Regions from separate parts of the Bacillus sp. EA-CB0995 genome, predicted to be linked through region 3. Evidence: predicted binding sites of a transcription regulator. Region 3 holds the regulator's gene; each other region holds the start of a gene.
What was found. Region 3 encodes Rex, which represses fermentation and respiration genes when NADH is low (regulators of the CRP and FNR family bind a similar motif). Its sites were predicted from a motif close to TTGTGAAATATTTCACAA; they were not measured.
Positions count from the first base shown of each region.

Region 1: the regulator Rex is predicted to act here: its motif matches at 2,329-2,346, upstream of ACEWFJ_RS18145 (formate/nitrite transporter family protein).
Region 2: the regulator Rex is predicted to act here: its motif matches at 1,431-1,448, upstream of ACEWFJ_RS03465 (DUF1641 domain-containing protein).

Region 1 covers NZ_CP169269.1:3,506,123-3,509,463, reverse strand. The annotation lists gene ACEWFJ_RS18160 (LutC/YkgG family protein) at 1-68, shown strand, start outside; partial or broken gene ACEWFJ_RS18155 (prepilin peptidase) at 180-895, shown strand; gene ACEWFJ_RS18150 (cyclic-phosphate processing receiver domain-containing protein) at 908-1,222, shown strand; gene ACEWFJ_RS18145 (formate/nitrite transporter family protein) at 1,395-2,243, opposite strand; gene ACEWFJ_RS18140 (TerC family protein) at 2,458-3,264, opposite strand.
Region 2 covers NZ_CP169269.1:666,992-670,332, reverse strand. The annotation lists gene ACEWFJ_RS03480 (LOG family protein) at 1-48, opposite strand, end outside; partial or broken gene ACEWFJ_RS03475 (MazG nucleotide pyrophosphohydrolase domain-containing protein) at 121-440, shown strand; gene ACEWFJ_RS03470 (ferritin) at 497-1,003, shown strand; gene ACEWFJ_RS03465 (DUF1641 domain-containing protein) at 1,553-1,993, shown strand; gene ACEWFJ_RS03460 (NAD(P)/FAD-dependent oxidoreductase) at 2,038-3,216, shown strand.
Region 3 covers NZ_CP169269.1:20,061-23,401, forward strand. The annotation lists gene groES (co-chaperone GroES) at 1-211, opposite strand, end outside; gene ACEWFJ_RS00080 (CPBP family intramembrane glutamic endopeptidase) at 582-1,310, shown strand; gene ACEWFJ_RS00085 (YdiK family protein) at 1,313-1,510, shown strand; gene ACEWFJ_RS00090 (redox-sensing transcriptional repressor Rex) at 1,537-2,166, opposite strand; gene ACEWFJ_RS00095 (ABC-F family ATP-binding cassette domain-containing protein) at 2,348-3,341, shown strand, end outside.

The DNA.
Region 1 (3,341 bases), 980 kb from region 3:
CTGACATTGAAATGAACCTTGTCGTTGGTGTACATGGACCATTAAAAGCGTTTTATTTTGTTGTATAAATGGAAAAACAGGCCTAGTAAAGGTCTGTTTTTTTATAGATAAAGATAAGTTTTTGAAAATACAACATGTTAAACTTTTTTGCTATATTAGGTGCGAAAGGAGATGGCGAAATGCTATTTTATGCATATGCTTTTTTCACTGGCTTGATACTAGGTTCTTTTTATCAAGTCGTTGCCTATCGTATTCCACTCGGTTATTCCATTATAAAACCGCGCTCACACTGTTCGCATTGTCATTATGTATTACAAGTAAAAGAGTTGATTCCTATTGTATCATTTTGTATACAAAAAGGACGGTGCACACATTGTGATATAAAAATCTCACCTTTTCATCCGCTATTTGAGGGTATTGCAGGTATATCGTTTTTCTTTACAGCGTTTTTTATCGGTCCTAGTGAGCAGCTTATTATTGTTTGGACTCTATTATCACTTCTTTTCATTGTTACCATCACAGATCTTCTCTATATGGTAATTCCAAATCGTATTTTATTTTTTTTGCAGGGCTATTTGTAATAGAACGTTTTTTTATACCGCTTTCCCCATGGTGGGATGGGTTACTGGGAGCAGCGGTTATGTTTGTGCTCTTATATATTATTCAAGTAATTCATCCAGCAGGTATTGGCGGTGGAGATGTCAAATTGTTCATTTTACTTGGATTTGTAGTTGGAACAAAAGCAATACTACTGTCACTTTGTTTCTCTTCATTATTTGGTCTTTGCTTTCTTACTACTTTTGTTATTATTCGGCGCATGACTTATAAAGAACCGCTTCCTTTTGCACCATTTATTGCGCTTGGAACAGTATGTTCATATAGTATGTGTATGTAGAGGAGGGATTAGATGAACGTATATATGGATGATCAAAGGCCGTGTCCAGCTGGCTTTATGCTAGCTACCACAGTCGAGCAGGCGCTGGAGTTTGTTCGAAATAATAGGGTACATACGTTATCGCTCGATTATAATATGGGATTGCGGCAAAAAAACGGATTGTATTTCATAGATATATTTTGTAAGGAAGGCTTACATGTAGAGAAAATTCATTTACATACGAATGATACGATTGGACAACATTATATGTTAAATCGAATACAAAAAGGAAAAGAATCAGGAGAAATTTCTGCGTCTATTATAATAAAATGCGTCGGGAGTTATTAAAAAATATGCATTCCAAGTTGATTGGAATGCATATTTTTGATGTTCATCAGTAATACCCCCACCTCAAAATTCAGCGAAAGTAAAGAAGGTAGTAGGGGATAACTGCTGGTATGTGCCTGAGTAGTTCAGCTAATAATCAGTGGGGAATGAAGACCCTCCACTGATTAAAGTTTTATTTTACATGCGCCTGTAATGGAATGATTTCTTCAGTTTGTGTGGAAATGATTCCGTTTTCTGTAGATTCTGGGTTACTTTTTGTTATAGTCAAATAATGATATACCATGCCGACAAACACCGATCCGCCAATAATATTCCCAATTGTAACTGGAATTAAGTTATGAATTGCACCCGCAAAAGAAATTGTATCAGGGTGTGGTGATACTAAAGCAATTGTAAATAGTGATAGATTTGCGATGCTATGTTCATATCCAGATAAGAAAAATGTAAAGACAATAAGCATTATCGTAAGTATTTTTGCTGTATCTCCCTTTACTTGAGAAGGAAGGAAACATGCAAGACAAACGAGCCAGTTACATAAAATACCTTTAAAAAATAGATGCATTGTTGATGCGCCCATCTTTCCTCCGACAACTTCATTTAATAAGTGATTGTGACTAATCGTTTCAAAAATACCAGTCGCATAGAAGAGTGCTGCAAAAAATATTGCCCCTACTAAGTTACCTGCATAACAAGCACCCCAGTTACGTAATGTATCACCAATCGTTGTCTCTTTTCGCAAAGTTGCAACTGTGAAATACATTGTATTTCCTGTAAATAATTCAGCACCGCCATAAAGAATTAAAATGAGTGCGATTCCAAAAAACATAGAAGATGCTAAATAAGTTGCGGGTGAATGTGCATCATGAAAGAAATTCCCTAATTTAAAACATAGTACAATAACAAAACCAATATAGATACCAGCAAGTGCAGCACGAAGAAAATATTGCATTGGATTGTTATCTAGCATTTGTTTTTTCTTCTTTGCAAGCTGCACAAGGTAAGCTACTCCCTGTTCTAGCATAAGTCATTACGCTCCTTTAATACATCATTTATAAATACTCTTGATATGAATAAAGTACACGTATTTGTTCATACTTTCAATAAGTTTGTGCAATATTTCACAAAAAGGACATGATTTTAATGAAAGCGTTAACATTTATGTTATATAATATAGTGTGTTTTCAATGATTAAGAAAGTTCGGTCATTTTCAAAGAAAAAAGAAAAAGCGCTGAAATTACAGCGCTTTTTCGTTATATTTTTTCGAATCTTGTTGTACATTTGGCGTTGTTTCTTTTGATAAGAACCAGCCACATACACCAATTCCAAGCAATACAGTCCAAAATATAATTTTCCAAGTAGCTGATTCTGGGAATTCATGTGGAATCACACCTAATGCAGGGTGAGCCAATGTATGAACTGCTAATTTCACACCAACCCAACCTACAATCGTGAATGCAGCAGTTTCCAACCCAGGTTTACGTTTCAGTAAGTTTACGAAAGCAGATGCGGCAAAGCGCATAATGATTAATCCAATCATACCACCTGCGAAAATAACGAAAAACTGTGCTGTATCGAGGCTACCGATCGTACCAAGATTTGTTTTCGGTAATGTCACAGCTAATGCAACAGCCGCTAAAATAGAGTCAATAGCAAAAGCAATATCAGCAACCTCTACTTTAAATACAGTCCACCAAAAGTTTTCTTGTTTTTTCTCTGTCTCTTTTTTCTCTGTTTCTTCGTGCGCTGCATTCTTTTTTACATAAGTTTTTACAAGATGGTTACCAGCAATAAACATTAAATAGATGGCACCAATCGCTTGTACTTGCCATACATCGACAAGAAATGAAATCATAAACAGCGATCCAAAGCGAAATACAAAGGCTCCTGCAAGCCCATAAAATAAGGCCTTTTTACGTCTTTCTTCAGGTAAATGTTTTACCATAATAGCAAGGACGAGTGCGTTATCTGCTGCTAAAATTCCCTCCAAAACGACTAAAATAAGTAATACCCAACCATACTCCAATAATAAAGATAGATCCATTTACATTCTCCTCTCGTTTGTATATGTGCTAAACAAAAGAAGAAAATTCCCCATTGTTTAGCTTCCCCAAAATAAGC
Region 2 (3,341 bases), 650 kb from region 3:
TGGACGCTCTCCAACATTCGATCCTGCAAATACACAAATACGTTTCATTACTCCACCCCAAAACTACATATTGTTATGCTACAATGTAATCATACTACATATTGGGAGGATGGGAAAAGGATGAGCACGAATGAATTTCAAAGCTGGGTGGAACAATTTTATTATGAGCGGGGCTGGGCACAATATAATTCCTTTATTCGCGTAAATTTTTTAGCGGAGGAAGTGGGAGAAGTTTCTCGCGTCGTGCGTGCTATTGAAATTGGTCGTGATCGTCCAGATGAACGAAAAAAAGCGAAGAAGAATTAACAATTGAGTTAAAAGAAGAAATTGGAGATGTGTTAGGAAATCTTATTATTTTAGCGCAAAAATATAATTTAGATCTACAAGACATTATGGAAACGCATGTTAAGAAACTCTCCAAGCGATTCGAATATAAATGAGAATTATTTTCAATTATGATATGATTATATCGTAATAATATGAAAGGGGTCTTTTTATGTTATCTCCAAAATTACGTGAAGCACTAAATGATCAAATGAACTTTGAGTTTTACTCCGCCCATGTGTATATGGCAATGGCGGCTTACTGTACATCAGAAAGCTATGATGGATTTGCCAACTTCTTTCTTGTACAAGCAGAGGAAGAGCGTTTCCATGCCATGAAGCTTTACAATTATATTAATGATCGCGGTGAGCGTGCGATCATTACTGGATTCGATCATCCAAATAACGAGTACGAATCCATTTTAGCTGCTTTTGAAATCGGTCTCGAACATGAACGCGAAGTCACAAAACGAATTTATCACCTATCTGATATTGCTTGGGATGAGCGCGAGCATGCTACAATCACCTTCTTAAAATGGTTTGTTGACGAACAAGTTGAAGAAGAAGCATCTTTCGATAGCACCATTCAAAAATTAAAGCGAATTACAAACGATTCAAATGCATTATTTATGTTAGATGCTGAATTAGAAAAACGCACGTTTACTCCACCAGCTGAGTAGTAGAGTAGAAAACTGAAACAGATGTCTTAGAGATGGCTTTGCCATCTCTTTTCTGTTCTAGCTTAGCTGGGTACGCAAACAAAAAAAGCATAAATCAACCGCTTTCGTCAATTTATGCTTCTTACATTGTAAAATTGGAATAAAAAAACAGATATAACGCCCTGTAGGTTCTTAGATTATAGTCATTAAAATCGAATGCTTAATAATCATTTTTATGTTAACATAGGTGTATTACAGTATATAATATACTCAGTTGGTAGGCAAAGTCTTTTACTGGACAAGTCCATAAGCTAGAGGACGCAACTAGCCTTTTAAAATTTACTATTTCAGATTCGGTGATTACTTATAGTTCATTCGAATATTGCAACGGTTTGAAAAGACATATTCACCGGCAATAGTAACTTTAAGAGCAGCTTGCTCTAAATCTTTGTGTAAATTTTTACAAATTTCCTCGAGTTGTTACGGACGAAGAAATCTTACCTGTAATGGGGAATCTTCTTTCATTCCCAAAAATTTAAGAAGTATTGCTATCGTAAAGGAGAATTGGAGATGCCAGAAACAATCACTCAAACAAAGCCTGAACAAGAATCATTACAAATTTCTGCTAGTCAAGGACAGCTTGATGTACTTGATCAGCTATTAAAGCCTGAAGTTCAAGAGTCTTTAACTACATTAGTAGAACAACTTCCAAAGTTAACTGAGCTCGTTAACATTTTAACAAAGTCTTATGATTTCGCTCAAGCAGTCGCTACTGATGAAGTATTAAAAAATGATACTGTTGGAGCAATCCAAGAACTTGCAGAACCTGTAAAAGATACAGTGAAAGCCATTGCTGCAACTGCTATCGAAGCGAAAGATCGCGCTGAAGAAAGCAACGAAGTTATCGGTCTTTTTGGCCTTTTAAGAATGCTAAAAGATCCGCAAGCACAAAAAATGTTTCGTTTTGTAAACGCTTATCTTCAAATTACTGCAGAACGCAATCATAAATAATTCTTTCTTACACAACAATTAGTAAAGACGGGGGATATCATACTATGTCAAAACAAATTGTCATCTTAGGTGCTGGTTATGGCGGACTGCTTGCAGCTTTAAATGTACGTAAACATTACAGCAAATCAGAAGCACAAGTTACAGTTATCAACCAATATCCAACACATCAAATTATTACGGAACTACACCGCCTTGCAGCAGGTAACGTTTCTGAGCAAGCAATTGCAATGCCACTTGAAAAACTTTTCAAAGGTAAAGACATCGATCTTAAAATTGCAACAGTTGAGTCATTCTCAGTTGATAGCAAAGAAATTAAACTAGCTGGTGGCACTACTTTATCTTACGATGCACTTGTAGTTGCTTTAGGAAGTAAAACTGCTTACTTCGGTATTCCAGGACTAGAAGAAAACAGCATGGTATTAAAATCTGCTGCTGATGCAAACAAAATCTACAAACACGTTGAAGACCGTATTCGTGAATACGCTAAAACGAAAAACGAAGCTGATGCTACAATCTTAATCGGCGGCGGCGGATTAACTGGCGTTGAGCTAGTTGGTGAACTTGCTGACATTATGCCTAAACTTGCAAAAAGCCACGGCGTAAATCCAAAAGAAGTTAAACTTCTTCTTGTTGAAGCAGGTCCAAAAATCCTTCCAGTATTACCTGACCATTTAATTGAACGTGCAACTACTAGCTTAGAAGCACGCGGCGTTAAATTCTTAACAGGTCTTCCTGTAACAAACGTTGCTGGCAATGAAATCGACTTAAAAGACGGTCAAAAAATCGTTGCTAACACATTCGTTTGGACAGGCGGCGTACAAGGTAACCCATTAATCGGTGAATCAGGTCTTGAAGTAAACCGTGGTCGTGCAACAGTTGATGCATACCTACAATCTACTTCTCACAAAAACGTATTCGTTGCTGGAGACAGCGCTGTTGTCTTCGCTCCAGACGGTCGTCCATACCCACCAACTGCACAAATCGCTTGGCAAATGGGTGAGTTAATTGGATACAACTTATACGCAGCACTAGAAGGCAAAGCATTCGAAGAGTTCGCACCAGTAAACTCTGGAACACTTGCAAGTCTAGGACGTAAAGATGCTGTTGCTTCAATCGGAGCAAGCTCAACTCCACTTAAAGGCTTACCAGCATCATTAATGAAAGAAGCAAGTAACGTTCGTTACTTATCACACATTAAAGGATTATTCAGCTTAGCTTACTAATCTGAATGATAGCCCGAATCATGTTTATCTATGATTCGGGTTTTTATTTAATCAAAATTCTCTACATAACTTATTCAACAAGAAAGTGACATACACCTTTTGAAATCTCTAAATATACTGTCTAC
Region 3 (3,341 bases):
CTGCATATTTTGAGAAGATAATACGATCGCCTACAGCTAACTCTAAAGCAACACGCTCACCATTTTCAAGCACACGACCAGTACCAACTGCCACTACCTTACCTTCTTGTGGTTTTTCTTTTGCAGTGTCTGGTAATACGATACCACTTGCTGTTTTTTCTTCTGCTTGAACAAGTTCAATTACAACGCGATCACCTAATGGCTTTAGCATGAACAATAACCTCCTCAATTTACTATGTAAATTTTATGTTTATTAGCACTCAAACACTTCGAGTGCTAACACACTTATTATAATAAAGAATCTCATTTTCTTTTGCAAGTGAAAAAACGTAATTTTTCGGAAAACTATTTTACATCCTCTTCAGTCTTTCCATAAGCTTCTCTTCTTTACCTGATGAGTAGCGTAATAATATAAATCCTTGGCTTCATGGAAGATCGGCACTGATAGAAGATTCTATTTGATATTCCATCGTTTTTCCCTCTTCTCCTATGTTACAATAAGAAGATGCCATAAGTTGTTTTCTCTATGGATAGAGCATTTTCCTTTTTCATTACAAAAAATTTAAAAAGGAGTTACGAAATTGAAGAGACAATACTGGTGGGTTGTTGTTACATATATTTTAATGCAATTATCAGGTGTAATTGGAGGGTGGCTCCTTTTAAAAAGCGGAATATACAACAATGGAAACAGGAGCTTTCAAGAAGAGGTTCAATTGGCAACTGCACATTGGGGAATAATTAGCTTCTTTGTCGCTCTTATCATTATCCTTCTGATATTACGCAACGATACACAATCAGAAAAATGGGATCGGGAAAGAACAAACATTCCCGCTACAATAGGATGGATTATTTTGGGGGTTTTTCTTGCTTTATTTGCCCAAGTAATTGCTGGCACAATTGAAACACAAATTTTTAAAGTTAAACCTGAATCTGAAAATACACAAAACATTATCGAGATTATAAAAGCTGCTCCATTATTTATGATTGTTTCTTCTATATTCGCTCCCATTCTTGAAGAAATTGTATTTAGAAAGATTCTATTTGGAACACTATATAAACGATATAACTTCTTTATCGCAGCAATTGTGAGTTCACTTATATTTGCTTTAATTCATTTTGACCCTACACATTTATTAGTGTATATTTCCATGGGGCTTGTTTTTTCATTTTTATATGTAAAAACAAAACGAATTATTGTACCTATTATGGCTCACGTTATGATGAATACAAATGTTATGTTAATTACATTTGTACTTCACCCATACATAGAAAAAGCTGAAAAATTGCAAGGATTCATCGGAGGATTTTAAACATGCGAACTTCACCATTTGTTATGGCAACTTTGTATTTTCTTCTTGGGTGTATTTTTACATACTTAGCAATTACAAGTGTTGAAGATACAATTTGGAACTTTTATACAATATTACTTGCTATAATGGCAACAGTTGATTTTAATTTGGCACTTCGCCTTCTTTTTTCTAAACCGAAAAAAGGTAGTATGAAGAAATAATAAGAACGCAGGGAATTCCTGCGTTTTTATTGTGGGTAATTTTTTAAAAAGTACACAAGCGTTTGTAATTCTACCGCTAAATCGATATGATGAATTCGAATATGTTCTAATATATTTAACCTAGCAGGTGTAAAGTTTAAAACACCTTGTATACCAGTATGCGATAAGCGATCTGCTACAGCTTGTGCAACAGAAGCAGGTACTGTTAATATTGCCACTTTTATATCATCGGATAATTTCTCTTCTAATTCATCCAGGTGATATACTGGAATTCCTCCGATTTCTTTTCCAACTTTCTCTTCATCAACGTCAAATGCCATCTCAATTTTTGTATTATTATTTTTCGTAAAATTGTAATGTAAGAAAGCTGTCCCTAAATTACCTACCCCTATTAGTGCTACACGCGTTACATCATCTTGATCAAGTGTTTCGCGGAAAAACGACAATAAATAATTTACGTTATAGCCGTATCCCTTTTTCCCTAATGCCCCAAAGTATGAAAAATCTCTTCGAATCGTCGCCGAATCCACTTTCACCGCTTCACTTAATTCTGCAGATGATACGCGTTGCTTACCAGATAACGATAAGTTTTGGATAAATCGATAGTATAGAGGCAATCTTTTGGCAGTCGCCTGCGGAATTTTAGGCTGCTCCATGCAACCCCTCCTCTCTTCCTATCTGTTCAAGTGATTGAAACATGTACGGAAGTTTAGCATTGAAAGTTTTCCCTGTATAATAGAGAGAGAACTTCTCTATTATGTTCAACTATACACTATTTTTAGTATGATTGAGAAATATAATCATGGCAAAGTTAAGAAATTATTTGAGGTGAAAACATTGATTCTACTACAAGTGAATAACCTTTCCAAGTTATACGCCGCTGAAGTGATTCTTTCAAACATTAAGTTAGAGGTACAGACGCGTGATCGCATTGCACTTGTCGGCCGTAACGGCGCTGGAAAGTCTACATTATTAAAGATTATTGCGGGAGAACTATCCCATGACAGCGGAGAAATTATTAAACCGAAAGATGTATCTATCGGTTACTTAGCACAGCACACTGGTCTTGAAACATCATTAACCATTTGGGATGAAATGCTAACGGTATTTCTCGACTTGCAACGCATGGAGAAAGAACTCCGAAGGCTAGAACAAGAAATGGGGAAAGAAGAAAATTTCACAAATGTCACTGTACACGAAAGATTGTTAGCAGAGTATGATCGCCTGCAATTAGATTATAAAAATAAAGGCGGCTACCAATACGAAGCTGATATTCGCTCTGTTTTAAGCGGACTTGGCTTTCCTTCTGAGACACACGGAACTACAATCTCCACTTTAAGTGGTGGGCAAAAAACTCGTTTAGCTCTTGGCAAATTATTACTAACAAAACCAGATTTGCTTATTTTGGATGAGCCAACCAACCATCTAGATATCGATACATTAACGTGGCTGGAACAATATTTACAAGGCTATCCTGGTGCTATTTTAATCGTTTCACACGATCGATACTTTCTAGATAAACTCGTAACACAGGTGTATGAAATCTCTAATAAACAAAGTCGAAAATACACGGGGAACTACAGTAAGTATTTAGAACTTAAAGCATCGCTATACGAACAAGAAATGAAGCGTTATGAGAAACAGCAAGAAGAAGTCACAAAGTTACAAGACTTCATTCAAAAAAATATCGCCCGCGCTTCCACAACAAAACGGGCACAAAGTCGCCAAAAACAATTAAATCGTATGGAGCTTATGACAAAACCACTCGGTGATACAAAATCTGCTTCTTTCCACTTTGATATCGATAGGCAAAGTGGCAATGATGTACTAC